DNA from 3 places in the Clostridium perfringens genome. Region 3 is predicted to be linked to each of the others. Evidence: riboswitches for the same ligand, from Rfam matches in the RefSeq annotation. Region 3 holds a riboswitch; each other region holds the start of a gene.

Region 1 (10,926 bases), 1.6 Mb from region 3:
TTATGTAAATCACTTGCAATTTTTTACATACATTATAACCCATAATCTTAAACTTATATATTATAATAATCTTAAATTTACATTACATTCTTATTTAATAGTAAATTATCATAAAAAAAAGAAGATATATCAAAATATCTTTTAATAAAACCTACAAAAATATTTATAGAACCCTATAGCTCAATATTACTGTAAGTTTTATTTTAACTTTTGATACATCTTCTAATAATTTTATTTAAATATATAAAAAACTTTAAATTCTTTAAATCATAAAATTTTACTATAAAAAATCAAATCTACTTTTCATAGCATCTTAATATTCTTATATAATGATTTGCCTCCCTTAAAACATGATCAGAAAGAAGTGGTAAAATTAAGGATTTTATATTGCAGTTCATTATTCCCTTTGTACCCTCTTCCTTAAAATCTCTTAACCTAGTTGTTTCCTTTAAGGTTTCATGAGTAACATTATCTATTGTCACATTGGTAACATTATTTAGTTGTTGAATTAATTCATTAAACTCAAAGGCAAACTCATGAGCAGTATTTATTAATTCATATTCACTTGGATCTAGTAACCCTCTTATAAACAGTGAATGTTCCATCATAATTTCATTCCAAAAAGCTTCTGTCTTGCTAATATTCACCTCATCTATATCTCTATTGCACTCAATATCATCTATATATGAACGATATAATTTAGCTTCTTCTATGGTATGTTCAACAAGTGATGGATAATTACTTGTGAAAATCTTGCAACATAATACATCATCTAAAATTTTCATCTTAAGATCTATTAATTCATCTATTAATTTAATAGCCTTATTGTTAATATCTTTTACACAGCTTGCCACTTTAGAATCAATACCCTTTTTAGGAGCACACATTAAATCTTTTTCCATTGTTGTTATTTTAGAATTAATATTAATTCCTGTATAATGCTCTGTTTTCTTTTCTGTCTCTAAAGTATAATCTGTAAAGACTTCTCCTGAATCTACTATGGATTGTCTAACCCTTCCCTTACTTAGTTTAACTACATCAAATAAAAGTTTTTCAAGATTTCCCTTGCACTTATCAAGTTCCTTAGCGAGTTTTGAATTTTTAGGTCCTAGTCCTGCCTCTAAAAATATGGCATGTTCTTTCATAACCCTCATAAAAAAAAGATGTAATTCTAATGATGAGGTAACATATTTTTCTCTAGATATCATAATATTCTCCAATTTAATTTTTTATATATTATACTCTTAAAGGAATAATTGTGTTCTTAAGTGCATAGTTATCTACTCTTATTTTTCCCTTTAAATTTCATAATTAAAAACAATAAGAAAATAATTATTAGTACTGAAATTAATATTATAACTATTAGTATTAAATTTTCATTTGAATGATTAAAAGTGCTTATTTCCTTTTGAACCTGCTCTACATTACTTGGACTTAAATCAGTTCTCTCTCCCCTTACTAATAAACGTTCAGTATTAATTCCATAAGGATAACAAGTTAGTAAAGTTACATAGTCCTTGTCATCTGATATTTTTAGTTCATCAATTTCATCTGGGTGAATAACTTTTATTTGATTCACTTTATAAGCAAGATCCTTTTTTAAAATGTGTAAATAAAAAACATCTCCATCTTTTAGCTTGTCTATATCAGTAAAGAGCTTTTGATTGGCTAATCCAGTATGAGCTGATAAAACTGAATGAGTATTTTCCCCTCCTACAGGAAGTGATGTCCCCTCTAAAACTCCAACGCCTTTTTTTAAAATATCAACTGAAGTTCCATAGTATATAGGTAATTTAATATTTATACTAGGAATTTCTATGTACCCTAAGACATCCCCTTCATGAATATTTAAGCAATCTGGCAATTCATTCTCAGCAGTTCCATTAAATAAATCATAATTATACTTATTAATATTTTTTATTAAATCATCAACTTCTTCATCCTTAACATTATTTATCTTCTCTGTATAATCAGAAATTGTAGAAACTGCAAATTTATTATTTATGTAATTAGAAAAACTAGGGTATAACAAAAATCCTAGAGCAATAAGTGTAATCAAAATTAAAATAGAAAAATATATTCTTTTTAGCCTTTTCAAAAAATCTAGTGCTATATCAAAGTTCATTAATTATAGGTTATTTTGATATGCACCAACTCACCTCCTAAAGTTTAATTAACCTAAAAGACGAAAATCCTCATGTCATAAAAAAACTTCTTTTTATAATTTAAATTAAAAAGAAGTTTTTATTTATATACTCTGTATTTAATTTTTAAGTTTAGTTCTTAGTTTTTCTGCTATTTTCAAATTTAGTGTAGCCAAGTCCTAAGATAGCTAAAACACAAACTATACTTAATAAGATAATAGCTATTTTTATAAATCCTGTATTTCCTAATCCCCCTGTTGATGGAAGAGAAAATCCAGCGTGGTTTTCTATTTGAACATTAAATAATATATTTCCATCATTCTCTGAAATATCATTTATTATTTGTCCTGCTTTATTTCCATTAGAAATTTCTATAGTTGCAGCTCCTGTGTAATTTCCAGACTCATCTTTATTAGCTGTAATTGTCACTTCTACTGGATTTTTTAATAAGCTATATCCAGATGGAGCTACTTCCTCTGTAATAAGGTACTTTCCTTCTTTTAAGCCTACAAATGTTGTAATTCCCTTTGAGTTAGTTACCCCATTTCCACTTAAAGAAACCACTTGTCCTTTTTCATCATATGTATATTTAGCTACAGTCTTTCCACCTGCATCTTTTACTGAAAACTCAGCACCTTGTAAAAGCTTAGAATTAAGCTCTGAATCAACCTTTGTAATTCCAAATCCAAAAGTATAAGTAGTAACCTTATCAGTTAATTTTTTATAACTATCCTTAACATGTGGGTTATTTGTATAGTCTAATTGTATGTTGTTAGTATTTCCTAAGTTTTCTTTATTACTAATAACTGCATCCTTATTTAATGTAGCTTGGTAATTTAAAGTTATTCCAGTCTCTGCATAAGCTTTTATATTCTCATATACAAAGTTTATTGTAATAACTGTTGATCCATCTTCTTGTTTTTTTACATCTACAGTATAATCTGTATCCTTAGCAAAAACTTTATCTCCTGAAGTCACCTTAAAGCCAGTTTTCTCATCATATGTTAATCCCTTGCTCATAGTGTCAGTAAATTTGTACATTATATTCTGTGCATTCTTTTGATAAACTGGTATAGAAGCTTTTACTTCGTATTTAACAACATCTCCAATATTCTCAGATGAAGTTTTAACTCTTTGATTCTCTTTAACTATGTTTTTTTCTAATATAGGAGTGTTATCCTTTGGATTAATAGTTACATCATAATTCCATGAATCTCCTGAAACTTGAGGAACTGAAACTATTATAGGTGTTGAAGCAACTGCTGCCCCCTCTGAATCACTTGAAGTTTCTGTAACTAGGTAATAACCTAAGTCAACAGTATTTTTTTGTCCATCTGTAAGTTCTTGTCCACTCTTTTTGTTATCAAGAATATATTTATGTAAGTTAACAGCAAACTCTTTTACTTCTTCTCCATTTAATTTTTGAATTGATTCTTGGCTATAAGAACCATAATTAGAATTATTAAAGAAGTCTTTTAAATCACTATTTACTGAGTATTCATATGCATCCCCACTTTTAGTTGCATCTAATAACTTATATGCAGTAAAGGTAGCACCTTTTTTTGATATTGTGATACTTCCCTTAATAGGAGCATCTTTAGAAATTGATGGCGTAGCCGCAAATACAGGTATTGATGTTGTAATAAAAACAAATATAAACACCATTATAAAACTAAACTTTTTTAATATATTATTTTTCATTTATTAATTCTCCCTTTCTTTTAAAACAAATTCTGTAGTACTAACTAGGCTTAATACAGCTGCTAAAAGTGTAATTCCAATGAATGAAAACTTAGAAGTTCCACTGCCCCCTGTTTCAGGTAGTATTATTCTTGGAACATTTTCAACTGAAATATCATATGTATTTGTTTCTGTATTTTTATTTAAAATTATTTTTTTACCTTCTTTTCCAACTCTATAAAAACTTTCTTCAAAATCTAGAGTTATATAAATATCATCACTTAATTTATATCCCTTAGGAGCCTTAACCTCTTTTAATATGTATTTTCCATAAGGCAAATTGTTGATTTTAAAAGAGGCACCATCTTTTGATGGTATTAACTTTCCGCCCCCCATTGGATCTAATTCATAAACTTTTAAATTTTTATTATAAGCAAATTTTATTGGTTTTTTTGGATTTTCCTCTTTAAATAGTTTAAAGTTAGCACCTAAAATAGGCACTCCCTTTTCATTTATTTTATGTATTGCTAAGTTTACAGTAGTCTTTATAGGATTTCCTTCCCATGGCACCTTAACCACCTTACTATCCTCATTTACAATAAACTGAATAGGAGTTTTGTTTAGCTCATATCCCTCTGGCGCTTTTATTTGTTCTAAATTGTACACTCCATCAGGTAATTCAAAGCTTACAGGCTCTCCATTTTCAAATGTAAACGTTTTTATTTCTTCATTGTAAATATCCCTAACAGTTTCCCCTTCTTTAGTTGTTAACTTAAAAACTGCTCCTTCAAGTAAGCTTGGATCATCATACTCAGCAGATAGAATAAATTCCACTATAGGATTCTTTCTAGTTGAAACCTCATTAGTTGGATTTCCATTTACATATGCAATATTTTTTACTACTTCCCCTGGCCCTACATTTTTCATACTTGCTTCTATGGTGATATATGCTGGCTTTTTAGCATCTATATCTCCATTACTATTTTTAATAACTAATTCCTTTGTGTTTTCATCAAAATCAGTTATAAATTGATCTGTAGCCGTAATCTTAATATCACTTAGTCTAGGATCTAATTTATCAATAATATTTAAAGTATCCTTAAAAAAGTATCCATAGGAATCAAACTTAATATCATATTTAATTTTTTGGTCATTAGGATTATTTTTAACTTTTGTCTTATCAACATATTTATAAACATTTAATGCTCCTGCATCCTTTGATAACTTTGAATAATGCTTTGAAGGCAACTCTTTATCATCATCATAATATAATTTAGCATCATTTAAATATCCACTTTCAGTAGAAGTAATACGAGTTTCATAAATAACTGTATATCTCTCATATCTTATGTCACCAAAATTTATTTCTAAATGTTTGGTATCAGCCTTTATTCTATTACTCTCCCAAAAGTCCTTGGTAACATCACTACTTCTTTCATCATAGTAACCCATTCTTTTTATGCATATACTATTTACATCTAAAGCCATGCCCTTTGGAATATTATCAAAAAAATCAGCATTACTTAAATAACTTCTTGTATTTGGATTTACTCCATCACCTAAATTTATTTCCACAAAATATTTTATAGGTTTATTCCTGTCTACTATCTCTCCATAATACTCTCTTCCTTGCTCCTTATCTGTAGCAGCTGTTGGTAAATCAGCAGTCTTATACATAAGAGGGTATTGTCCACCAGAACTAGGATGGGAATATTCTTCTCCTGTTATATAAACAGTGCTTGGCTTTCCATTTAAATCAATACTAATTGGGTAACTTACTCCCTTTCTAATATTGCTATTTCCCACAAATCTTATAATCATATATCCTGTTACAGCTTTTTCTACATTTTCATTAAAGGTTAAAGTTACCACTCCATCCTTAACATCAAAATCCTTAAAATGCTGATCAGGACATTTAGGCTCTATGTCTTTAAATATATCTGGCAAACTGATAACAATTTTATCACCATCTTTAAGCTTATCTTTATTCAAAATCTTATAGTCAATTCTTAAATTATTGCTTATGTCTTTAGCCACAGTATTACTCTCAAAAGTAGTGCTTGTAATTTCAACAGCCCCATCATTTTGAACTGATTTTGATTCTTCTCCTAAAACAATGCTTCCAGGGAAGATCATAATTACTATCATAGAAATAACAACTGACCATAAGGTAAATATATTGAAATTTTTACTATTCTTCATAAAATAAGCCCTCCTCTCTTAAAAAATGGAAAATAAAAAACCGACTATATTTATAACTTTTTATAAATATAGTCGGTTGCATCACTAACTCAGCATATTCCAGATGCCCAAATACAGAATATACATCAACGTTTCTATAACATTTTAATATTTACTAATTATTTCTTAAAATTCATTACTTTTTAACACTTAATTTTCAATTTGTATTTGTATGTTACAGTATTTTAAAAAAACTGTCAAAAAACATTTTTTACAGCAAATATTATTTGTTAATTATATTAAGTTTTTATTTTTAAAACAATATATTTTGCATATATATTTTATTAATTTAATAAATAAATTTTGATTTTTTTATACTTTTAATATAGGGTTTTATCAAGGTTTTAACGCTAATTTTATATTTTAAATTTAAAATATCCTTAAAAAACTTCCTCTAAATTTAATTCCTTAATATATTTTTTTGGAACATAATTACAAAGCCATACATTATTTTTAGATAAATAAAACTTAATTCCATCATTAAACATACTCTCTGAATCTACTTCTAAAATAACTAAATCACCATGTCTTTTTCCAACAATACTTGCAGTTTCTATATCCTTTGATAAATGAACATAATTTCTTTCCTTCTTTATAAGTCCATTTTTCAAAATTGACTCTAAATATTTTCTTCCAGTACCATGATATAGAACCTTTGGTGGCTTAATAGGCTCTAAGCCTAGATCTACTTTAATTGAATGACCTTGATTAGCTCTTATTTTGCTCTTATCCTCATTGAAAGAATATCTACCCTTTGAATCTTCTCTAACTATTCTTTCTAAATCATCCATGCTAAATCCTTCATAGGACTTATTTAGCCCCTCTATCAAATCTAATACACCTAAATATCCATGCTCATCTAGTTTTAATCCTATTTCTTCTGGCTTATGTCTTAGTATTAAACTTATGTATTTACTTATCTTTGAATCATTATTTTTCATTCCACCAATCCCCTTACTCTCCTATGATATTTCTAACTTATCCTAATAAAGAATAACAAAATTATCTCCAAAAATAAATTTTACATTATTCATAGGATTCTCTTCTTAATAAGAAAATTCTATCATAAATAGAATCTTTTTTACTGCTTAGCCCATGTAAATTTAATCTCTAAAAGTATTGTGACAGACTTGTACCAGACTTTTATAAATCCGTCACATGCCTTAAACCCTTGATATAACTTACTTAGAAGGACCTATGACGGACTTTGACGGACTTTTTTCTATTTCTATGTATACATGTATACTATATATTTTTTTATCTATATATTTTTTTATTTTTTTCTGTATACTACAGAAAAGGAAAAAGTCCGTCACTTCCGTCAAAACCATTGATATCACTAGAAAAACTCAGGTTTCAACTCCGTCAAAAATACGTCACAACTCCGTCACTAAAGGATAAAATATTAAAATAATAGCTCTTTTATATTATAAAATATAAGCAAAATTTAAATATTTTACCCACTTAATATGTAATTTAAAGATTAGTACTAACCTAGAAACTTCTTTGTCAGCTATAACCACTACTGAAAAATCGCTAGAAAATAAAAATTAAGTACTAATCTTAATATCTTATAACCATATTTTTATTTATAATTTTAGCAAAAATCTCAGTTATTTATGGTACGGTCTCTGTATTGGTATTAAATAAGGTTTTATCAAATTCAACTATTAGTTAAATTTGATAAAACCTTAAATCTATTTATTATACCCAATTAATATCTTCTAGTTTATCTATAAGTGTATTAAATCTATTCTTATTTATAGATATAGCTTGTGAGTGAGCTGTTCTGCATTCTTTACTTTCTGAATATGCCAATATTACTTCCCATTTATAATTTCCATCTTTAAAATACTTCCAAACTAATCCATTTGTGTACAAATAATGTGAAATCCCTTTTTTCTGTTCTTCTACTTGAATTGTTTCAGAAAGAGACTTATTTGTTGCTTTTACTTCTATAAAACCATATACTTTTCCAATATCCATACGATACTTAAAATCTTCAGATAAAACTGCCATATCTGGAATACCTGCATCCGTTGTTAATCTTTCATCTCTATCTTTACGAAGACGGTTAATATCTACAAGTGACAGCTTGTCTGATTTTATGGTACTATCAATCACATTATAAACAAGTATCTCAACCCCAGCCTCGATAGGACATTTCAATATTACATCATTAATTTTGCGTTCATAATATTTATAATCCATCTTTTACTCCTTCTCAAATAATTAATTTCTTAACTATTCTCTATACAAATTAAAATTTACATATTACATATGTATAATAAAATTATACTATATACCCAATATACGAACCTAAATATTATAATCTTTTCATTGCTACTATTCCTCTATAACACAATATATAAATTTAATACCTTTAACCCAACATTTCTCAACATAAAAGAAGAAGGAATACCCTTAATAGGTACTTGTCCTTCTTTTACTACATCATTAATCCTCCCTAAAATATAAAAACTTCTATATGTAATCTAATTACACATAGAAGTTTATTGTAAGTAATATCTTATTAAATATATTATTCTTAACTATAATATATATTTATATTTTAGATTTATTTTGTAATAGATTAAAATTATTCATTAAATATACTCTATTTAGCGTTCCAACATATTAAATACCGTATTAATAGAAATACATTTAGCATATCTATCATTCCACATAAATTCATTATAATACTTATAACTTTGCTCTCCACTAAAGAACTCATTATCAACAGTTGAGTTAGCATAGCTTGGTACAATCATATTAAATCCATGTTCAAAACCACACTTTATGGTAGCATCAATACATTTATCAGTTTGAAGTCCAACAACAATTATATCTTTTTCACCCTTTTCTCTTAAATATTCTAACAAACCAGTTCCTCTAAATGAACTATTTACATTTTTTACAAACACTTTTTCTTGTTCCATAGGCTTAAATTCTTCGTAAACTTCAAATCCATCTTTTCCTTTTGTTAAATCACTTTCTACTCCATCATCATGTATTACATATAATACTTCAATGTTATTTTTTCTTGATGTATTAATTAATTCCCTAATATTTGTAATAAAATTTTCAAAATTATATAATTTACTATTTACTAATAATTTTTGTGTATCAACGACTAATAAAACCATTTATGTACTCTCCATTATTTCATCAAATTCCCATTTATCTATATATTATCAGAAAAATTATTAATTCATATATAATACATTTATTTATTAGTTAATATTTTTATTATTACGTATTATTCCATTTTAAATAAATATATCAAGTTGTTATTTTACAACAGCTTAATTACTTATAACTACTTTTTCATTATCCAATTTTAGTAAAAACCATACTTATTTATGGTATGGTTCTTCATATCAATATTAAGTGAGGTTTTTCTTTACTACTAAAATATTTCAAATAATTTAGAATTATTATTTCTATCTAGACTATATATGACACTCAAATAACTATTATTTTCTCTTAATCTTCAAATTAATTTATTTATTATTAATAACTTTTAATAAAGCTTTTTAGATTATTAATAAAATAAGCTCTAATAGACTTATCCCTTATTAACCCATTAATTTTCATTAAGTTCAAATAAACCATTTCTTCATTTTTATCATATTTAACTGTCAATATATTTTGAAATATTATTTCGTCATTTAGTATAATTTTCGCTCCAAACTTATAAATATCTTCATTCTTTTCTATAACATTAAATACATATTACATAAGTTTTATCTCCTCATATAAAATTATTTAAATTAATATTTTTAGATTATCTTTTTGTGTTCACATAACTTATTTCTTTATCTTACCGTTTAATATTATAATATCTAACAACTAATTTTATAATATTCCAATATGTAGATTTTTTATCTCCAATACATTTACATCTAAATTACTTTTTTAAAGACTAATTCTTAATTGAAAACTTTCTATCTTAAAGAGAAACTCCTTTAAGTATTCTGTGGTTTCTTTTCTTTCAAAAATTTTCCTATCATTTATATCTAAGTCTTTTTCCTTAATCATATCATTTATTATATTTATAGCATTCATTATTAACATATTAGCTGACTCTTCATTACTTAATTCTTTTTCAATAGATTTACAAAGCTTAACAACTTCTTTACTATTTAATTTATCCGAAAAATCTTTTTTTTCATGCATATGTTTTATTGTCATTAAAATATGCCATTTCATTCGAGACATCGATTTATATTCTCTATTTTTTCTAAAGAATGACTCTACATAATATAACAATAAGGCACTTACATAATATACCTCCGGCTTATCATTCTCTTTAAAAATATTATCTTTAACTTTTTTAATAACTGTACCATAATGACCTGATACACCATGTGGATTATCTAAAAACATAGATGCAACCGACTTGATTTGTTTAGATATATTTATAATTTTTGTCTGAGGAATATCTTCATTTCTATATTGATTCAATCTTCTTTCATAATATAACTTTATCTTATTTTTATTTCCTTTTATCAAATTATTTTTTGAATAATAAAAATCTTCTAGCATTCTATGAAAACTATTAAGTGCATCTAATTGTTCTGGCTTTAATCCAGTCTGACTATTAGTAGATTTAATTATTTCATTTTTTGTAGCTTCATCTTTCGTAGCTATTATTTTTAATGGAATAGCTATATTTTTATCCTCTAAATCTCCAATATTTTCAAAAATTACGTTACTAGTTTGACATCCATTAACGACTTGATAATTGATAAGATTAAATTTCTCTCCAACAGGTTTAATTTCATCTGCAACAATTGTAACACCATTATTTAAAATACCAAAAAGTTGTGATTCTTCTCCTAGTAGTCTTTCTTTCATA
Region 2 (10,926 bases), 530 kb from region 3:
CTTTTTTGAGATTCTTTAATTGAGTTTCCTCTACTTTGTAATTCAAATACAGTAGATCCTGTATTTCCTGCTAATACTTCTTTAGCAAGTTCTAATTTTTCCTTATATAAATTTACTAAGGGATGATTTTTTACCTCTTCCTCTAATGAAGCTAATTTTTCTTCTGTATTAAAGTCTTCTGATAATTCATTCATTAATCCATTTGTAAATAGTTTATCAACTTTATCTGATGTTTTATCTTCTTTATATAATCCAAATTCACTAGCACAAGCCCAGTTTTCATAACCTTTTTTGAATACAAATTTAATTCTCTTAAATTCTGTTGGATTAAATTTTATTTCTACAGAATTTTGAGTTATATTAGCATTGCCACTAGTTACCTTTTGATAATTATCTCCCTTAGTTGTTCTTGATGCATAAATATCAAAAGCTTCAGCAAAACCTCTATTTGAACCACGAGGTGCTGTATATACTATTCTATCTAATGTAGTTAATTCTTCTAATTCTATTTCAACTTCATTTGTAAAGTTTTCTGTATTTTGCTTTCCTGAATGCCATTTTGTATTGAAATCTCCGTCTATAGCTTTATCTATAGATTCTGATGCATATTGTCCACCATTAGTTTTTATTGATTTTATTTTGCTCTTATCTAACTTATAGATAGCATCATAAGCTTTAAGTAATTTATTATCTGGATTTAAAAAGTCAGATACTTTAGCATCAGTATATTGAACCTCTTTATTTTCAATAATTAACTTAACATTCTCTATCTCTTCTTTATAATCATTATAAAAAGGATGCTTCTTAGCTTCTGATTCTAACTTTTCTATTTTTTCTAAAGTATTAAATTCTTCAGATACTTGACTCATAGTGCTATCTGTGAATAATCTACTCATTTTATCTCTTAACTGATCTTCTTTATAGAAAGTAAATTCTGATGCTAAAGCCCAATTTTCATATCCTTTTTTAAATACAAATTTAACTCTTCTTGCCTCTGTTGGATTAAACTTAATTTCTACTGAACCTTTTGTTACTTCACTGTTTCCTGAAGTAACTTTTTCAAAGGTATCTCCAGAAGTTGTCTTTGATGTATATATATCAAAGGCCTCAGCAAATCCTCTCATATTTAAGTTTGTGTAAACTACTCTATCTAAAGTCTCTAATTTATCTAAAGTAATTATTACCTCATTTGTAAAATCTGAACTATTTTGCTTTCCAGAATGCCATTTTGTATTAACATCTCCATCAATAGCTCTCTCTATTGTATTTTCTGCATAACTTCCTCCATTAGTTGTTATTGATGATGTATTTATCTTAAATAGTTCATTATATTTTTTTAATGATTCATCATTAAAATCTTTAAATTTACTTACTAAGGCATCCTTGTAAACTACATTGTTTCCTTGTAAAACTAACTTAGCATTTTCTATTATTTCTTTAAACTTTTCATAAAATGGATGATCTTTAATCTCATTTTCAAAAGCATCTAATTTTTCTATAGTGTCAAACTCTGGATTCACCTTATTTTTTCCTTCATTTGTGAATATGGAGTTCACCTTATCCATGATTTTATCTTCCTTATAAAACCAAAACTCTGAAGCACTTGCCCAATCTCTATCAGCTGATTTAAATACGAATTTAAGTTTTTTAGCTTGTACTGTATCAAACTTAAACTCCATAAGACTTCCTGTTGACTTACTTGTCCCTTGAGAAACTAATTTAAAGTCATTATCATTTCCAGTTTGTGAAGCATATATATCAAACTCTGTTGGATATCCCTTTCCTCTTGCTCCATCTTGTCTTGTTGCATATGCTATTCTATCTATTGATTCTAACTCATTAAATTCTACTACAACTTCATTTGTGAAATCAGAACTATTTTCTCTTCCTGTTTCCCAGTGAGTAGCCAAGTCACCATCTATAGCTTTGTCTATAGAACTTGTTGAATATTGTCCCCCATTATTTGTTATTGAAACTATTTCATTTCTCTGTACTTTGTACTTTTGATTATATGCATCAAAATTCTCGTAGCTATTTAAATTGAATTGATTTATAGATGCTTGATTTATTACGCTTTCTTCTATAGAACTTATCTTTTCCTTTATTACCTCACTAGCATAAACATTCAAAATAGGACTTGCATTTGACATTATCATTGATGCAATAAGAATTTTAGATATTTTTTTCTTCATAATTTTCCCCCTCATATTATTATGTAACCACGAGTCATCTCTCTACGCCTATACCATTTAATAAAGTATTTTTACTAAAAAAAACTATCCTTAATATTAATTAAAGGATAGTTGCATAAAAACAGTTCTAAAAATAAATATATACTTAAGTATATATTTATAAATTAACTCTATTAAAACAAAGAATATTAATTCTTCGGCAACTGGCTAGCATAGTTATCATATAACCTTAGCCCCTTTAGCTTTGCGTCTCTAGATTTCCCTAGGTTTGCCAATATATTATTTTAGTATTTATATAATACAAAAATTTAATCCTATATTCAATATAAGATATTCTAATTTTTTATGTAATATTATAAAAAACGACTTGTTTTTTATACTTTTTACATTTTATTCATCTTTTATAAAATCACTTTATAAATAAAATTAAACTCTAAAAACATTAATTTATAGAAGTTATACTATAAATAAAAAGCTAGCAAGATTTTTTATTTTTTTCTTGCTAGCTTTTCATTTATTAATTATATTATTAATTTGTAAAATTAAATAAACACATGTATTTTTATAGTTTTATATTAATTTAAAGCTATATTACTTTAAATCTTCTACTACCTTAGCCATAGTTAATGCTAAATTATCACCTTTTGAATTATCTCTAAAAAGATTAAATTCCTTATTAGCAGTTACTATTTTTACTTCTTCATTTTCATCTTTAGTAGTTACTGAAAATTCTTTTAAATCTTTAAATGGTATCTGATCAACCTCTCTTGTTTCTTCAGCATAACCTAAGGATGCATGTCCTACATGCTCTAAATAAAGAGAATCCTTAGTTACAATTAGATTTACTTTATATGCCACATCTCCACCAGCTCCAGTTACTAAATTTGATACAAAATTTATAGCTGCATCCTTATTACTCACTTGTTTCATAACTGTAATCTTCATTAGAATATCTTCTTCTTTTAGATTTAATTTAAACATAAAAACACCCCATCTTCATATTTATTTATAATTAATTTTTACCACATTTAAAGAATTGATCATATAAAGCTTTTATTAATCCCAAAACAATAATAATTCCTTGGGTTATCATTATAGCATTATAATATTTCTTATCTATAAATATACTAATAAGAGCAATTATTATTACACTTAATCCAATTATCAAAAAATCCATTCCAACAATTCTAGATACTTTCTCTTTATCATGCTTCTTTTCATAAAAGCCGTTTAGTATATCTCCACAATTAAAATATTTAATTATTACCCCTAAAAAGGTTAATATTCCTCCCCCTAAAAAAGCAAGTACTAGAATTCCTGTTAAATCTGCTGGTTTCATAAAATCTCCCCAATCTATATTCTAATAATTATATTAATTTATTTTACAATATATACAAATTAATTAAAATCTTTAGATTTATTAAATTCACTTAAATTCTATACAATTGGGGTTTATTATAAAAAAATTCCAGTAGAAATATCTAACTACTCTACTGGAATTATTTTTAAATATAAGAGATACTTTATTATTTCTTTATTAAAAAGTCTTAATCTAAAGATTAAACTTTTTATATAAAAACTTTATATTAAAACTTTAAAACCATATTAATTATTATACGTAATTTTTAGACTTACAAAGTTTCTTAAACTCGTCAGCTACGAATTGTACTTGTGTTCCAACTATAACTTGAACACTTGTTTTTCCAGGTCTTATAACTCCTGAAACACCAGATGATTTTATCTTTTTCTCATTAACTAGTGTGCTGTCTTTTACTTCTAATCTTAATCTAGTTATACAGTTATCAATTGAAGTAATATTAGAAGGTCCACCTAGTCCTTCTAAGATGATTTTTGCAACTTCAGTGTAGTTATTATTTGCTAAAACTGCATTTGAATCATCATCCTCATCATCTTCTCTACCTGGAGTCTTTAAGTCAAATTTCTTTATCATAACTACGAATACTAAGTAGTATATAACTCCAAATACTAAACCTATACCTAATAAGTATAATGGGTTTAATGCCATTGGTGATGCAAAACTTAATATCCAGTCTACTAAGCCAGCACTAAAGTTAAATCCTGCTCTTACTGGTAAAGCAGCAACAACTGCCATAGATATTCCTGTTAATAAAGCATGAGCTACATATAAAGCAGGTGCTAAGAACATGAATGCAAATTCTAATGGTTCAGTTACTCCTGTAACGAATGATGATAAAGCAGCAGCTAATAATATACCAGCAGCAGCCTTCTTTTTATTAGTTTTTGCACAACGATACATTGCAAAAGCAGCAGCAGGTAAACCAAACATCATTACTGGAAAGAAACCTGACATATACATACCAGTTTGTCCTAAAGTACCTGTTCCAGCCCAGAAGTTTCCTATATCATTTATACCAGCAACGTCAAACCAGAATACTGAGTTTAAAGCATGGTGTAAACCAAGTGGTATTAATAATCTATTGAAGAATCCATAAACACCAGCTCCTATTGGTCCCATAGCTATTATTGATTCACCAAATGAAACTAATGCGCTATATATTACAGGATATACAAAGTATAAAACTAAAGAAGCTACTATTGAAGCAAGTGCTGTTACTATAGCAACACATCTTCTTCCACTAAAGAATCCTAAGAAATCTGGTAATTTAGTATTTTTAAACCTATTATAACAACCAGCTCCTATTAAACCGGCTACGATACCTATAAATTGGTTTTGTATCTTTCCAAAAGCTGGGTTAACAGCTTCAACATCTACTCCTTGCATCATTGCAACAACTGCACTAGATAATAATGTAGTTATCATAAGCCATGATACTAAACCTGCTAAACCTGCTGCTCCATCATTATCATCTGACATACCAACAGCTACCCCAATAGCAAATAAGATTGCCATGTTATCTATAATAGCTCCACCAGATGTTAATAAGAATGCTGATACTACACTATTAGCACCCCATCCAGATGGGTCTAGCCAATATCCAATTCCCATTAATATACCTGCTACTGGAAGTGCAGCAACTGGTAGCATTAAAGATTTACCTAATTTCTGAAAATATTTCATCATATTAATATTCCCCCTATAAATTCCACTAACTGTTAAATTGATTCTTTAAGAACCCCTTTTTTTCTGAAAGAATCAAACTAATTTTTCATAGTAAATTAACAGATTATAAATTAGAATATATTTATTTATGATTGCTTTAAAACGTTTTCTTAAACTATAAAATTCATAATGAATTTTGTAGTTTACATAATATCAATTTTCCCCTCTATAACACCTCCTAAAATAATCTAGTAAAAATTAAACTTAATAAACTTATTAAATCTAAATAACTAGTTCCCTTATAACTAATTAATATATTATTTAATTGTTTATTAATTGTACACTTATATTAAAAATGTATTCTAAACTTTTAATATGTTGATTATATCGTGTGACAATATTAATAAAATAAAATCATAGCCTTAAATTTAATAGTTAAATAAAAGTCACCCTTCATCTAAAGACTATACTTTAGTTTAAAATACACCTTCAATATTTATATACATATTTTTACTTTTATTACAACTTTATTATAACATGTAAAATTATTTTATATTATGTATTTTAAGTAAACATTTCATTAAAATTCTTTATAAGTAACACTATCCTGATATAATGAATGTAAATATATAATATCTAAGCATATAATTTTATAAAAAGGAGTGATTTTAATAATGAAACTTTTTAGGAAAACCTTTGTTGTTGAGCTAAAGGATTCATTACAGTACCCTTCAGCTAATACCATATGCGATACGATTTTAAAGCAAGAAAGTAATGTTGAATTTATAAGTAAAGAAAAACCTGTAATCTTTAAATTAGACAATGTGATCTATGAAGTAGAAATTACAATGGCTCGTGGTGGTTATGAATTAGCTTGTAAAGAGATTAAATAGCTTTTTATTATATTTTTTAAAAGTACCAATAGATAGAACTATTATATTTTTAATCTCTCCCATATAATAAAATATAATTAAAGAATACAATATATTGATTCTTATTCAAGTTGTAAAAAAATATAAATAAAGGGCATTTATCAAAATTAATTTTGATATAGCCCTTTTGTTCTACTTATTTTTTACATTTCATTTTGTCTTGAACATCCATTAATGCTTCACCAAATCTTTGGAAGTGAACAATTTCTCTTTCTCTTAAGAATCGTAAGATTTCCTTTATATCTTGATCATCAGTTAAGTTTATAAGCCATTCGTAAGTTGCTCTAGCCTTTTGCTCAGCTGCCATATCTTCATGTAAATCAGCTATAACATCACCCTTTGCTTGAATATAAGTTGCTGTCCATGGATTTCCTTGAGCATCTGCATAATATAATGCCTTTCCATGATCTGTATAATGACCAGCTAGTCCTGCTTTCTTTAAATCTTCAAGGGAAGCATTATCCATTAATTGATAAATCATAGTTGCAATCATTTCTACGTGAGCCATTTCTTCTGTTCCTATATCAGTTAATAATCCCTTTGCTTTATTAGTTGGCATTGTATATCTTTGATTTAAATATCTAAGTGCTGCACTTAACTCTCCATCTGGTCCACCATATTGAGATATTAAAAACTTTGCCATTCTAAGATCGTTACACTTTAAGTTTATTGGATATTCTAAAGTTTTTACATAATACCACATAATTAAATCCTCCTAACATTTAATTTCCCAAGGCCAAGGTTGTTCAATCCATGCAACTGGGTTTTCTACATAAGCATCTCCAAAATTTCTTATAGGTCCATATTCACATTCAAATCTTTCTATTAATTCGCTTAATTTTGAAGATATTTCTTTATAGTCCTCAGTAGCTTTTCTGTTTTCTGGGAAATTATCAAGATAAAGATTTAATTCCACTGCATAAAATTGTAACTTTTGTATATCATCTAATAATTCTAGTGCTTTCATAATTTCACCTCATTAACATTCTTTCTTTTCTTTATATGGTCTGTATAAGTCTTTAAAGATTGTTCCCTTCCAGAAACCTTTACAGATTGAATATAAGTTTTCATATTTCTGAGGTAATATATATGCACGTGCATACTCTAATTTAAATTTGTCATCAGTACAATCATACATATTATTTATCCATCCTTTACATATATGGTAATTTCGTTATAGTAATATACTATGCCTATATATAAAATGATGTTACATATTCCTTTTAATCCAATTCATTTATTCTAAAAATAAAAGACCTTCTTAATGATTCATTAAAGTTTCATTATTTATAGAAACTCTTTGAAAAATCAAGTTAGGTCTTAATATAGACTTTAACAAGGCCCCATTGTTAATAAAAAGGCAAATATTATCTTAGGTATTAATATACTTTAACTTTCACTTAAGCAAAAGCTAATTTTTTAAATTCTATAGAATATAGCTTACTACTTTATTACAAAGATGTATTTTTATATTTTAAAATCATTTTTAGTATATGCCTTACTATACTGCTTATTTTAAAATCTTATAAACTTCTTCTACCTTTAATAGCTTAATTATTGATTAACATAAGTTTTATTGCAAACTATGCTTTAGAAGGTTTTCTTCTAAAGAACTATTAAGATTTTTGATTAAAATACTGTTTATTGCAAACCATATTTGCCCTTGAAGTTTTCTAGAGCAAAATTATAATTTTTCTTATCATCATCAGTAAAATCTCTTAGATTCTTAAAGTTGTCTATATCTGAGCAAATATCAAACCCACACTCTTCACTCATCATATATTTTAAGAAATCTTTGTATTTTTTATTGATTACATCTTTCCCAAACCTTTTAAAAATCTCATAATAAAACTTTTCAAAGCCCTCTGTTGTCAAAGGATTTAGTACCATAAATTTATCTTTAATCTTTAAATCTAATAAAATAAATTCAAATCCAATTAAGCTTTCAAAGGCATCATTAGCATCCTCTCTTACTCTTCCAATCTTCACCTTTTTTACCTCCTAAAATAAGACTAATTACTTACTTCTATTCTTCTTACTTATTTCCTTTAAATATTTACTTATTTTATTATTTATTAAATTAAGTAATTATATCCATAAGTTTATTCTAAAAGGTATAAGCTTTTAAACTTTTAATATCTAATGGCTTTGAGAAATAATATCCTTGAATATAAATTTTTTCATAAAGAAAGGTTTTTATTATATCAACCTGCTCTTTTTCCTCTATCCCCTCAATAACTATAGACTTATCTGATAATCTACATATATCTAATATAAAGTCTATTACTTTAAGGCTTATTTCTGAATCATTAATTCCATCTGCAAAAAACTTATCTATTTTAATAATATTAGAATCTATTTTCTTTAATAAATCTAAATTTGAGTACTCCACACCAAAGTCATCTATTGCGATTAAAATACCATTGTCTTGTAAAAAGTTGATATTTTCTTGTATTTTTTCTATTTCACCTACTACAAACTTTTCTACAATCTCTAAACAAATACTATTTTTTATTATTTTGTTATCATTAACTATTTCAACTATTTTCTTTAAAAATTCTCTATCTTTTATCTCATTAAAAGATACATTTAGAGAAATATAAAAGTCTTTTTCATTGATATTGTCGTAACACCTTATAATATTGTAATCTTTAATTACTCTCTTTAAGACCCACAATGTAATTTCTTTCATCATATTGGCGTCTTCTATCACCTTCATAAAATGATATGGAGTTAGTAATTTGCCGTCTTTCCTTAAACGCAATAAAGCCTCAACGCTTCTTACTCTATTATGTTTAAAATCCACTATTGGTTGATAATACAAAATATAATTATCTTTTTTTAGATCATTATATATTTTTTTCTTTTTAAAGATTTTAACTATTCTCTTTTTAACCCTCTTAAATATAATTATACATATAATAAAAATAATTAAAGTAATTACATTCTTATTAGTAATAGCAATGATAAAGTTATGAGTTTTTTTAAAATAATGGTTATTATCAAGATATCCATTAAGATTAATTGTACTAAGTGATCCATCAAATTTTTTTATTAACTCATTATTATTCTTATTTGCTACAATATATTTTGGTCCAGATGAAAATTCAAAAATTTCTCTAATATTTTCTCCTTTATTTTTTATATCACTATCTGGATTATCTACAATAAAATCCACCTTATTATCAGCTAATAAAGTTTTTATTGCTTTATAAGAAGATCCCTTAACTAGTTCAACATTTATATTTCTTTTTCTTAGATAATCTAATATCCATTCATTATCTAATTCTCCCTCTATATATCCCATTTTCATGCCATTTAAGGCTTCTAAATCACCATATTTTATATCAGTATTAGTATATATAAGCTTTAGCTCATTATTTATAGATTTATTTGTAAACTCAAAGAATTCTTCTCTCTCAGGAAGTTTTTTTATTCCAAATACTAAATCTATTTCTCCGTTTTTAAGTTCTTTTAAAAGATCTGGAGCTTTTCCATTTACATATTCAATCTTAAAATTAAGTTTTTCAGCTAATTTTTCAGTTATATCCTTATAATATCCACAGATATTGGCTTTATGGTCAATATAAAAATGAGGGTAGTCATCATAAAATCCAATTTTCAATAAGGTTTTTCTTTGCTCTTTATTTATAATTAATCCATGACATAAAAATAACATTATAAATACAAGAAAAAAGAGTATAAGCATTATAAACCTCTTACTTTTTTTCATAAATTAACTCCCACTATATTATTTAAATTTATCCATTATTCTACAGATTATAGCATATTTAATAATTTTTTTAAAACAACTTTTAACATTTTTAACACTTTATTTTAAAATATAAAATTAAAAAATATAGCAAGATAATATTTTTATCACAAAAACAAACGATTACACTTTAAAACAAGAATAAATCTGAAGTTAAATATAATTAAAATTTATTCAAAAAATTTTCAATTCATATTTGAGTATAACTTTAAATATATAAACTTTAATAATACTATTGGATTAAAAATTTAACATTTATTGCAAGCTATTTATTTTTATTCTCATTAATAATACCAAGAATTATATAATTTTATATTAAAATAAGGTATTATTACATTTACATAAGAAAGCTAAAAAAATGCTCCCTTTAGGTGAACATATTGAAGTAAATGAATTGCCTAAAGAAGCATATATTCGTGAAGCAAAAGAAGAAGCTGGATTAAATGTAACTTTATATAATCCCATAGACATAAATCTAAAAAAATCATGTGATTTATCTGGTGAAAAACTACTCATAAATCCTATACACACAATTTTGGGCGATGTAAGTCCTAATCATTCACATATAGACTTTGTTTATTATGCAACAACTACTTCCTTTGAGACCTCACCTGAAATTGGTGAATCTAAAATTCTTAAGTGGTATAGTAAAAAAGATTTAAAAACGTAAATAATATTCAAGAAAATATTTTAGCTATGGCTACTGAAGCATTAGACTTATTAGGTGAAATTTGATTTACCATTGTTTATATCTTTAATTTAATTAATAGGCATAATATAAATCTGACAAGGATTCCATTGGTCCCAAAGTGTAGGAAAGCATTCAAACTCTTTAAGTCCAAGCTTTTTATAAAATGAATTTGTTCTATCTTAAACATCATAACATCCTTCTTTTACTGTTTTGACTTGCATATATAAATATCTCTGTTCTTTGGCATAATCATAACAAGCTTTAAATAACTTAGTACCTATTTTATATCTATGAAA
Region 3 (10,926 bases):
TGGAAGAATTCATTCTTATTTAATAGATTATACCTTTTAAATGAAGAGGGTAATAAATTGTTTTTAGAAATGCTTGAGTTGCATGTTAATAAAAACAAGAAGTTGCCAAAAGAACTTAGTAATATGATAAGAAAATTAGCTATGGCAATTGACTTTAAGGATGGAGACAAGCTTAAGATAGATTCTTATGAAAACTTAGATATGGATTATAATAAGTTTTTACAAATAATTTATGATACTGAAGCTATTATTAACTTACCATTAACATATATTGGAAAAAGCATTAAAATTTCAAAGACGTCATTAATGAGTAAGGTTAAAAGAGCGTGTAATAAAGATTCAATAGTATTTATTAATGCTATTAGATATGGGGTTGTTCTTTCTATATCAGCTATAATAGCCTTTAGTTTTCCTTTTTCAAGACCCTACTGGATACCTTTATCCTGTGCTGCTGTCATGTCAGGTTCAACTATTATATCAACCTTTCATAAATCTATTCAGAGATCCTTTGGTACAATTATTGGAGTAATAATAGCTACTATTATTTTAAAAACAAATCCAAATGGTTTTATAATAGTTATAATTAATATGATTTTAACAGCTTTAACAGAGCTTTTTATTGTAAAAAATTATGCCATAGCAGTAATGTTTATTACGCCAAATGCTTTACTTATAGCAGAGACTTCAACACAAATACATAATATTACTTATTTTGCAATAGCACGTATTACTGATATAATGGTAGGTTCTTTAATAGGTTTAATAGGTATTTATATTTTTGGACGACGCTCAGCTTCTAGTAGATTAAAGGATTTAATAGTAAAGTTAATACATAGTCAAAAGAATTTATTAGTTCTTCTATCAACCAATGATAAAGAAATTAACAATAAAAAGATAAAAGATATGAAAGAAAAAATGGGTGTAGACTTAATGAATCTTAAGGTGGCATATAACACTGCCTTAGGGGAAGTTCCTCGTAATGAGGAAATGCTTGAAATGCTATGGCCTGTATTCTTTTCCTTAGAGCATATTAGTTATTTACTTTCTAAGTATTGTGAGACTAAGAAATATTTAAATTTATCTGATGAGGAATTAGCCCAATTATTACTTGTATTAGAGAAAATAGCAATATCTATTGAGCAGGGAATAGATATAAAACCTAAAAAGGTTCCTAATATAAAAGAAATATCTCAAATTTGCGAAGAATTTAATTCTATACAAAGGGTATTTTATATTAAATCTCATAAATAATAGAGTTTATTTATTATGTTCAACCTTAACTTTTAAATTAAAATTTAAGGTTGAACATTTTTTAATAAAATTTTAAAAATGCATAAAAATGCGTATTTGGATGTTCGAAACGTATTCATATGGTTAAAATTAAAATAAGTTTTATTTCTTCTTTCAATTTTAATATTATTAAGCCTTTACATATATTTAAAAGAAATTTATAATTGAAATGTTTATAAATGTGTCGAAAAGATGTACGAATTAATATTTTTTTAAAAAATAAAACTGAATAAGGATTTTTTTGAGAAATATTAAAAACAATCTACTAAAAGTGTATTTATTGTACCATATGCACAAGATAATAATATTAAACTTATGGTATGTAACAAGGAGGAAAAAATGAAATATATTATTGGAGTTGTAGGATTAATTGTTATTTTAGCACTTGCGTGGATTGGAAGTAGTGATAAGAAGAATATAAAATATAAACCTATATTTTTAATGCTTATTTTACAATTCGTATTAGGATTTATACTGCTAAATACTCAAGTAGGAAATTATTTAGTTGGAAGTATAGCAAATGGTTTTGATGTGCTTCTTGCATGTGCAGGAGATGGAGTAAACTTTGTATTTGGTGGACTAGTTAATAATGATCAATTTTCGTTCTTTATTAGTGTTCTTTTACCAATAATCTTTATTTCTGCCTTAATTGGTATTTTACAATACTTAAAAATACTTCCTTTTGTAATTAAATACATAGGCTTAGTTTTAAGTAAAATTAATGGCATGGGTAAATTAGAGTCTTACAATGCTGTAGCATCAGCTATACTTGGACAATCAGAAGTATTTATTTCTGTGAAAAAAGAACTTGCTTTATTACCTAAACATAGATTATATACTCTTTGTGCATCAGCAATGTCAACAGTATCAATGTCTATAGTTGGTTCTTACATGGTTTTATTACAACCTAGATATGTTGTAACAGCAATTGTTCTTAATTTATTTGGTGGATTCATTATAGCATCAGTTATAAATCCATATTCTGTATCAGCAGAAGAGGATATTTTAGTAGTTGAGGATGAAAAGAAACAAACTTTCTTTGAAGTACTTGGTGAATATATCTTAGATGGATTTAAGGTAGCAGTTATAGTAGCAGCTATGTTAGTTGGATTTGTAGCAATCATTGCTGTAATAAACATGATTTTTAGATCAATCTTTGGAATGAGCTTCCAAGAGATACTAGGATATGTATTCTCACCTTTTGCATTCTTAATGGGTGTACCTTTAAATGAGTCAATACAAGCTGCCAGCGTAATGGCAACAAAGCTAGTATCTAATGAGTTTGTTGCAATGAATTTATTATCAAGTGGAACTTTAAATTTATCAGCAAGATCAATTGGTATTGTTTCAGTATTTTTAATTTCTTTTGCAAACTTCTCATCAATTGGAATTATTTCAGGAGCAGTAAAGGGGCTTAACCAAGAACAAGGAAATGTAGTTGCACGTTTCGGACTTAAACTACTATATGGTGCAACATTAGTAAGTATGTTAACAGCAACTATTGTTGGATTAATTATATAAATAAATTAAGTTTGTTTAGTTTATATAGTAAAATGTAATGAGAAATGAAAACAGCAATAATATTTAAAATATTATTGCTGTTTTTTATGTAGAAATATTTTTAAAAGTTTAAATTATTCTTTTTTTCTTGCTTTAATTTTAAAAGTACTATATTGAGATGGGATATAGTATTTGTTAAATAATATAGGAGGGGAATAATCATTAGCATATAATGTTTCTAAGACTAAATCGCATTGATTTCCTCCAACAAGCTTATATTTTGGATTTAAGGAGTTACCAGCAGAGGAATGCTTTATTTCTAATATAGAACTTTCTGATATTTCATAGGATTTATGTTCAAGAAAGTCTAGTAGCTCACTTTCATTATTTAAATCTATTTTAAGTTCTTTTATGGTTTCAACAGATATAAAGGTAAAAGCGTAGGCTAAAACTTTATTTTTGCTTTTATAATAACGTTCACAAGCAACTACTGCTGTGGAATCCTTTTCTAAAACCTGTTTAGTATAATCACTATCAAGTTCTAAGCGGAATACAAATTCAATATCTTGAATTTTTTCAGTATGACACTTGTATATAGGATTTCCTATTAACTCTAAGAAATCTCTTTTAGCACATTTTTCTGGAGATATTATAAAATTCCCTTTACCTCTTATATTTTTTACTAAACCGTCATCTTGTAGTAAAGCAAGTGCTTGACGCAAAGTCATTCGGCTAACCCCAAAGCTTTTTGCAAGTTCAGGCTCAGAGGGTAATTTTGAATTTAAAGGGTATTCCCCATTAATAATCATTTTATATAACTTATCATATACAGATGTATAGAGCAATTTTTTTGAAGTTTTAGTATCTTTTGTAGTGAGTTTCATCTTAACACCTTACTTATTTATAAAATTTATATTATATACAACCTTTAACAGAAATAGTATATCATAAATTTCTATTTATTTGAATTAATAGAGAATTATTTTTAAGTAGAGATGATAAAAATATACAAGTTAAAATAAGGTAAATTATATATATTATAGGATAAAACATAAAAATAAGGGATAAAATAAAGCTTTATAAAGGGTATTGAAATTGAAATAAAGATATGATAGTATTAACTTGTCTAAAAAATAAGCAAAACTTAGACAAGTTTACTTACTGCTAAACAAGTTGATTTTAGTATGTTCTGTAAACGATTATTGAGGGAGGATGAAGTAAAAAGAGTAGACAAGTTTATAATGATTATTAGTAAGCTATTATTTAAGAAGCACAAATGAAAAAGAAAAGAGAGGATTTAAAATGGACATTTCACTTAATACTTTAGAAAATGTTGAAGAAGTAAAAATAAAAAAAGCGGTACCTGCTGTATTAGCTTTAATGATTTTTGCTTTAGTTATTGACAACTCATTTAAAATTATTTCACCAGATTTGGCTAAAGCTTTTAACATATCAGCCACTGCTGTTAGTTGGCAAGTAACTTTAGCTGGATTAGTTATTGGTATTGGAGCTGTTGTATATGCTTCTTTATCTGATTCAATAAGTGTTAGAACCTTATTGGTACTAGGAATTATATTAATATGTGTTGGTTCACTATTAGGATTTATTTTTCAGAAATCATTTTTAATTATTGTTATTTCAAGAATAATTCAGTCAGCTGGATTAGGAAGTGCAGAAACATTATATGTAATATTTATAGCAAAGTATTTTAAAGAGAGTGAACATAAAAAATACTTAGGATTTAGTACAAGTAGTTATGCTATTTCACAGGTAATTGGTACAATTACTGGAGGATATATCTCAACATATTTAAGTTGGCAAGTACTATTTTTAATTCCATTATTAACTTTAGTAATATTACCTTTTATATTAAAATATATTCCTAAGGAAAAGAATAAAGCTGGTAATGTGGATTATATAGGATTTATATTAGTTGCAACAGTTGCAGCAACATTAATGATCTTTGTTTCAGGATTCCAATGGGGAGTTTTAATAGGATTTATAGTTGCACTTGCATTATTCCTTATATACATAAGTAAAAATGAAAATGCTTTTATAAGCATTAAGTTTTTCACAAATAGAAATTTTATATCAGTATTACTTGTAGCCTTTGTTATATACAGTGTACAACTTGCATTTATATTTATGTTCCCATTCTTAGTTGAATCTATATACAATTATAGATTAGACCAAATTTCATTACTTTTAGTTCCTTCATATGTTTTAGCTGCTACTGTAGGAGCTTTATCAGGAAAGGTTTCTAAGAAAATAGGAAGTAAGCAATGTATTCAAATGGCTATAGTAGGTATAATAGTGAGTCTTATTATAGGAGCTTTATTTGTAAAAACATCAGTTTTAGTATTTATTTTTGTAATGATACTATTCTCAAGTTCTTTTGCTTTAATGTATGCACCTATGATTGATACATTAACAAGAACAATACCTAAGGAAAAAACAGGAACTGCTATTGGTTTCTATAATTTCTGTTTAAATATAGCTACTTCAATAGGAATAACATATGTAGCAATATTTATGGAAACTAAGTATTTAGGAAAGAACTTTACTGGACTTTTCAGTGACTTAGTAGCTATACAATATAGTAATGTTTTACTAGTATTAGCAGTTATATCTTTAGTAGCACTTGTATTATACTGGACTTTAATCGGAAGAAGAGAGAAAAAGGACATATAAATAAAACTTTAAAATTTTATAAAGAATAGTTTTAAAAAACTAAGTGTTAAAGAGCCTATAGGGTGGTCCATTTAAAAGACTATCTTATAGGTTTTTTGTTTATAAAATTTTAGTGGATTATAAATCTATTAAGTTTTTGGATAAATTATTAAAAAAAATGCTTATTTATATTAAATTTATTATAAAGACTATAAAATTAAAAGAAATTATGATATTATAACTTTAAAAAAAATGGGCAAAATTAGAGAAATCTAATGACGCAAAGCTATAGGGACTAAGGTTTATAACTATGTCAGCCAGTTGCCAAAGAGTGCATTAAGCTTTTTGTTTTATATTAATTATGGAGGAGGGTGTAGGTTAAAAATTTAAAATTTATTTTGTACAAGCTTATATTAAATTGTAAGTAGAAATGCACTTCTGAGGGGAAAGTCAATCAGGAGGAGAGAAAAAATGAATAAGAGAAAAATAGCAGCTATAATTTTAGCTACGATGATTACAAATCTTTCTGCTACAACAATTGATGTTTTAGCACAGGAATTAAACACTAAAAACAATTCTAAGGTAGAAGTTAGTCATGATGATGAATCACATCAAGCAAGGGTAAGTAAGTTTGATTTATATAATAGTGATAAATTAGACGCTTATAATCAAGAATTTCAAGTCAGCAGATCAAATATAAAATCCATAAATAATAATGGTGGAAAGTATAATAGTTCTACTATTGATAAAGCCATAGATGGCAATCTAGAAACTCATTGGGAAACAGGAAAACCTAATGATGCAAATTTCACAAACGAAGTAGTAGTTACATTTAATGAAATAACTAATATAGATAGAATTGTATATTCTGCAAGAAGAGACTCTGCAAGGGGAAAAGGCTTTGCAAAAGAATTTGAAATATATGCTTCTCTTAAAGATGAGGGAGATGATTTTAATTTAGTAAGCAGTGGAGAATATACAGAATCAACTAGAGATTTAGTTGAAATAAAGTTTAATCCAACTGACTTTAAAAGATTAAAGTTTAAGTTTAAAAAGGCTGACCAGAACTGGGCTTCAGCAGCAGAATTTATGTTTTATAAAGAAGATAAATTAAATGAAAAGTTTAATGGATTATTTACAGATTCTAGTATGAATAAAGTATCTGAGGAATTTAATACATTAGAGAAATTAAATGCCTTTGAGAATGAATTAAAAGATCATCCAATTTATGATTTATACAAGGAAGGACTAAATAATGCTAGAGCTATTTTAACAGAAACTTCTGAGAATCCTACTAAGGCAACTTTAGGACAAATAACATATAATCTTAATGATGATTATAATAATCAATATAGAATGCCTTATAAAAATATAAAAGCAATAAAAAATAATGGAAGACATTATGCTGCTCAAAATATTGAAAAGGCTATTGATAATGATGTAAATACTTATTGGGAAACAGGAACATTAAATAGTTCTTCTTTTAACAATGAAGTTGAGGTTGAGTTTAATGATTTAGTAACTTTAGATAGAATAGTTTATGGTTCTAGACAAAGTGACTTAAAGGGCTTTGCTGAAGAGGTTTATATATATGCTTCTAGAACAAGTAAAGGGGATACATATAAGTTAGTTGCTACAGGGGCTCATGAAGCTACTAAGGGATTAGTTGAAGCTAAATTTGAGCCTACAGAATTTAAAAGAGTTAAGTTTAAATTTAAGAAATCTAAACAAAATTCTGCAACTTTAAATGAATTAATGTTTTATAAACCAGATGAAGTTTATTCTTCAATACCTAAGCTTTTCACAGATGGTACTATGAGTGAACTTAGTGAAGAGTTTAATAGTTTAGAAAAAATAAATGCCTTTAAAGAAAAAGCTAAAAATCATCCATTATATAATGACTTTAACGAAACTATAGAATTAGCCGAATCATTAATTTCTAATCCAAGAAAAGAGGATGTACTTGAATTAGAAATGAGAGGAGATTCTATAAGTGAAGCTAAAAAGAGAAAGGTATGGAATTTCCAAGACTGGCAAATAACAGGACTATCTGCTAGAGCTGGAGATAAAATAACTGTATATGTGGATGTAGCAGAAGGTGATCCTACTCCAACATTATTATACAAACAATCTTTAACTCAACATGGTGGAGCAACAAGCTTCCAATTAAAGCCTGGTAAAAATGAAATAACTATACCAGAAATAAATTATGAATCTAATGGAATACCTAAGGATGTTATTCAAGGGGGAGATTTATTCTTCACTAATTACAAAAGTGATAGTCAAAAGAGAGCACCAAAGGTAAGAATAGAAGGTGCAAGCAAATATCCTGTATTTATTCTAGGAAAATCAGATGAAAATGAAGTAATGAAAGAGTTAGAAGCCTATGTTGAAAAAATTAAAGCAGAACCTAAGACTACTCCAAATATTTTTGCAGTAAGTTCTAACAAGTCATTAGAATTTGTACAAGCTACCTATGCTTTAGATTGGTATAAGAAAAACAACAAAACTCCAAAGTACACAGCGGAGCAATGGGATCAATATATAGCTGATGCTATGGGATTCTGGGGATTTGATAACTCAAAAGATGTTAATTCAGATTTTAATTTTAGAATAATGCCTATGGTTAAGAACCTTAGTGGTGGAGCATTCATGAATGCTGGAAATGGTGTTATAGGTATAAGACCTGGAAATCAGGATGCAATACTTGCAGCTAATAAAGGATGGGGTGTTGCTCATGAACTTGGACATAACTTTGATACAGGCGGAAGAACCATAGTAGAAGTAACAAATAATATGATGCCATTATTCTTTGAGTCTAAATATAAAACTAAAACAAGAATAACTGACCAAAACATATGGGAAAATAATACCTACCCTAAAGTTGGCTTAGATGATTATTCTAATAATGAGTTATATAATAAGGCTGACAGTACTCATTTAGCTCAGTTAGCGCCATTATGGCAATTATATTTATATGATAATACTTTCTATGGAAAGTTTGAAAGACAGTTTAGAGAAAGAGATTTTGGAAATAAAAATAGAGAAGATATATATAAATCTTGGGTTGTGGCAGCATCAGATGCTATGGAGTTAGATTTAACTGAGTTCTTTGCAAGACATGGTATTCGTGTTGATGATAAGGTTAAAGAGGATTTAGCTAAGTATCCAAAGCCTGATAAAAAGATCTATTACTTAAATGATTTAGCAATGAATTATAAAGGTGATGGATTCACAGAGAATGCAAAGGTATCTGTAAGCACAAGTGGTTCAAATGGTAATATAAAACTTTCATTCTCAGTAGATGATGAAAATAAAGATAATATACTTGGATATGAAATACGCAGATATGGAAAGTATGTAGGATTTACTTCTAATGATAGCTTTGTTGATACTAAATCTAATTTAGATGAGGATGGTGTATATGTAGTAACACCATATGATAGAAAGTTAAATACCTTAAATCCAATAGAGGTAAATGCATTGCAACCAACTTTATCTGTAAACCCAGTGATTACACTAGCTTTAGGTGAGGAGTTTAATGAAGAAGAATATATTGTAGCTAAGGACATAAAAGGTAATTCTCTAAGTGAATCTGTAAAAGTTAAATCAAGTAATGTAAATACTTCTAAAGTTGGAGAATATGAAGTTTTATATAGCTTAGAAGATTCTAAAGGCAATGAATACACTAAAACTTCTAAGGTTAATGTTGTAAGTAGAAAAGAGTATATGAGTGATTTAACTCCTAAACAATCTTCAAATGGATGGGGAACTGTTAGAAAAGATAAGAGCATAAGTGGAGGAGTAATAGGTCTTACAAGAGATGGAGACTTTGTTGACTATAATAAGGGATTAGGTCTTCATTCAAATGCAGAGTATGTATATGATTTAGAAGGAAAAGATTATGACTACTTTGAATCTTATGTAGGTGTTGATAAAGCAATGTCATCTAGACCAGCCTCTTCAGTTATTTTTAAAGTTTTAGTTGATGGAGAAGAAAAGTTTAATAGTGGAGTAATGAGAAGTACAACACCTCAAAAATATGTTAAGGTGGATGTAAAAAACGCTAAGGAGCTAAAATTAATAGTAAATGATGCTGGAGATGGAGATAGTTCAGATCATGCAAGCTTTGGAGATGCTAAATTAGCTACTTTATCTTCAAAACCAATAATTAAAGGTGAAAATTTAGCTTATAGTATGGATGAAAAAGTAGATTTAATGGAAGGAATAACTGCAACAGATATTGAAGATGGAAATATAACTTCTAAAATACAAATAAAATCTTCAGACTTTGTTGAAGGAAAGTCAGGAATATTTACAGTTGTGTACTCAGTAACAGATAGTGATGGATTAACCTCTGAATGTTCAAGAACTATAGCAGTTACAGATAAAGAAACTCAATTATCTGATTTAAATTGGAAATCTGCAACTATAGGCTCAGGTTCTGTAAGAAAAGATAGAGCAGTAAGTGGAAATCAAATAAGATTATTAAATGAAGATAATTCTGTTGAAACCTTTGCTAAAGGAATAGGAACTCACTCATATTCAGAAATAGTTTATAATTCAGAAGGGTATGATATCTTTGACACTTGGGTAGGTATTGATAGACATGTTGCAGACAAAAAAGTTTCTAGTGTTAAGTTTAAAGTATATGTTGATGGAGAATTAAAGGCTGAAACAGATGTAATGAGAATTGATACTCCAAAGAAACGTTTAGTTGTAGATGTAAGAAACTCTAAAGAGATTAAATTAGTAGTAGATGTAGCTGATAATGGAAACACTTGGGATCATGCAGACTGGGCAGATGCTAAGTTTAGAAATTTAGCAGAGTATGATACAACAGAGTTAAATAAGGCACTAGAAGAGGCTAAAAAATTAGACTTAAATAATTACACAGAAGAAAGTTCAGAAGCTTTAAAAAATGCAATATCAAAGGGAGAAGAAGCCTTACTTTCTAAGGATAAAGAGACAATAAATTCTGCCCTTGAAGAGTTAAATAAGGCAATGGATTCTTTAGTAAAAGTAGATTTAAATGCTGTTATTAATATACCAGATAAATATTTGCTTAAGTCAATTCAAAATCAATTAAATAAAACTGGAGATATAACTTTAGGGGACATGTACAGTTTAACTACATTAACATTAAGCGGAGTTGTTGATTTATCAGGCTTAGAAAATGCTAAAAATTTAGAAACTTTAAATATGGATTATAATGAAGTTAAAGACTTAAGACCTTTATCAAAATTAAAGAAGCTTAATACATTAAATGCACAAGAGCAATTTATTGCAGCAGGAGAGTTAAAGCCTTCTAATGGTAAAGTTATAGGTGACTCAAAAGTATATAATAGAGAAGGAAAAAATGTAGCTAAAACTATTAGAGTTGTTGATAAAAATGGAAATACAATTCTAGAACAAGATGCTAAAGATGAATTCACAATAAACACTAAGGATTTATCATCAGGATTA

The links. Region 3 has a riboswitch for cyclic di-GMP ahead of I6G60_RS08985 (NPCBM/NEW2 domain-containing protein). Riboswitches for the same ligand answer to the same signal wherever they lie in the genome.
Positions count from the first base shown of each region.
Region 1: it holds a riboswitch for cyclic di-GMP, as region 3 does, so the genes downstream of both, I6G60_RS00775 (SpaA isopeptide-forming pilin-related protein) here and I6G60_RS08985 (NPCBM/NEW2 domain-containing protein) in region 3, are expected to answer to the same signal.
Region 2: it holds a riboswitch for cyclic di-GMP, as region 3 does, so the genes downstream of both, I6G60_RS11260 (NPCBM/NEW2 domain-containing protein) here and I6G60_RS08985 (NPCBM/NEW2 domain-containing protein) in region 3, are expected to answer to the same signal.

Region 1 is NZ_CP065681.1:116,173-127,098, forward strand. It holds gene I6G60_RS00760 (DUF2935 domain-containing protein) at 297-1,208, opposite strand; gene I6G60_RS00765 (class C sortase) at 1,277-2,032, opposite strand; gene I6G60_RS00770 (SpaH/EbpB family LPXTG-anchored major pilin) at 2,277-3,845, opposite strand; gene I6G60_RS00775 (SpaA isopeptide-forming pilin-related protein) at 3,849-6,026, opposite strand; cyclic di-GMP riboswitch class II at 6,088-6,171, opposite strand; gene I6G60_RS00780 (RNA 2'-phosphotransferase) at 6,446-7,006, opposite strand; gene I6G60_RS00785 (hypothetical protein) at 7,770-8,234, opposite strand; gene I6G60_RS00790 (cysteine hydrolase family protein) at 8,687-9,211, opposite strand; gene I6G60_RS00795 (AIPR family protein) at 9,984-10,926, opposite strand, start outside.
Region 2 is NZ_CP065681.1:2,389,774-2,400,699, forward strand. It holds gene I6G60_RS11260 (NPCBM/NEW2 domain-containing protein) at 1-2,192, opposite strand, end outside; cyclic di-GMP riboswitch class I at 2,388-2,475, opposite strand; gene I6G60_RS11265 (hypothetical protein) at 2,784-3,173, opposite strand; gene I6G60_RS11270 (DUF3784 domain-containing protein) at 3,205-3,531, opposite strand; gene nagE (N-acetylglucosamine-specific PTS transporter subunit IIBC) at 3,805-5,256, opposite strand; gene I6G60_RS11280 (DUF4318 domain-containing protein) at 5,910-6,128, shown strand; gene I6G60_RS11285 (manganese catalase family protein) at 6,304-6,870, opposite strand; gene I6G60_RS11290 (spore coat protein CotJB) at 6,883-7,134, opposite strand; gene I6G60_RS11295 (spore coat associated protein CotJA) at 7,147-7,305, opposite strand; gene I6G60_RS11300 (hypothetical protein) at 7,809-8,156, opposite strand; gene I6G60_RS11305 (EAL domain-containing protein) at 8,275-9,900, opposite strand; gene I6G60_RS11310 (NUDIX domain-containing protein) at 10,298-10,609, shown strand; gene I6G60_RS11315 (GNAT family N-acetyltransferase) at 10,810-10,926, opposite strand, start outside.
Region 3 is NZ_CP065681.1:1,855,363-1,866,288, forward strand. It holds gene I6G60_RS08965 (FUSC family protein) at 1-1,251, shown strand, start outside; gene I6G60_RS08970 (NupC/NupG family nucleoside CNT transporter) at 1,630-2,811, shown strand; gene I6G60_RS08975 (GntR family transcriptional regulator) at 2,925-3,674, opposite strand; gene I6G60_RS08980 (MFS transporter) at 4,093-5,481, shown strand; cyclic di-GMP riboswitch class I at 5,706-5,789, shown strand; gene I6G60_RS08985 (NPCBM/NEW2 domain-containing protein) at 5,932-10,926, shown strand, end outside.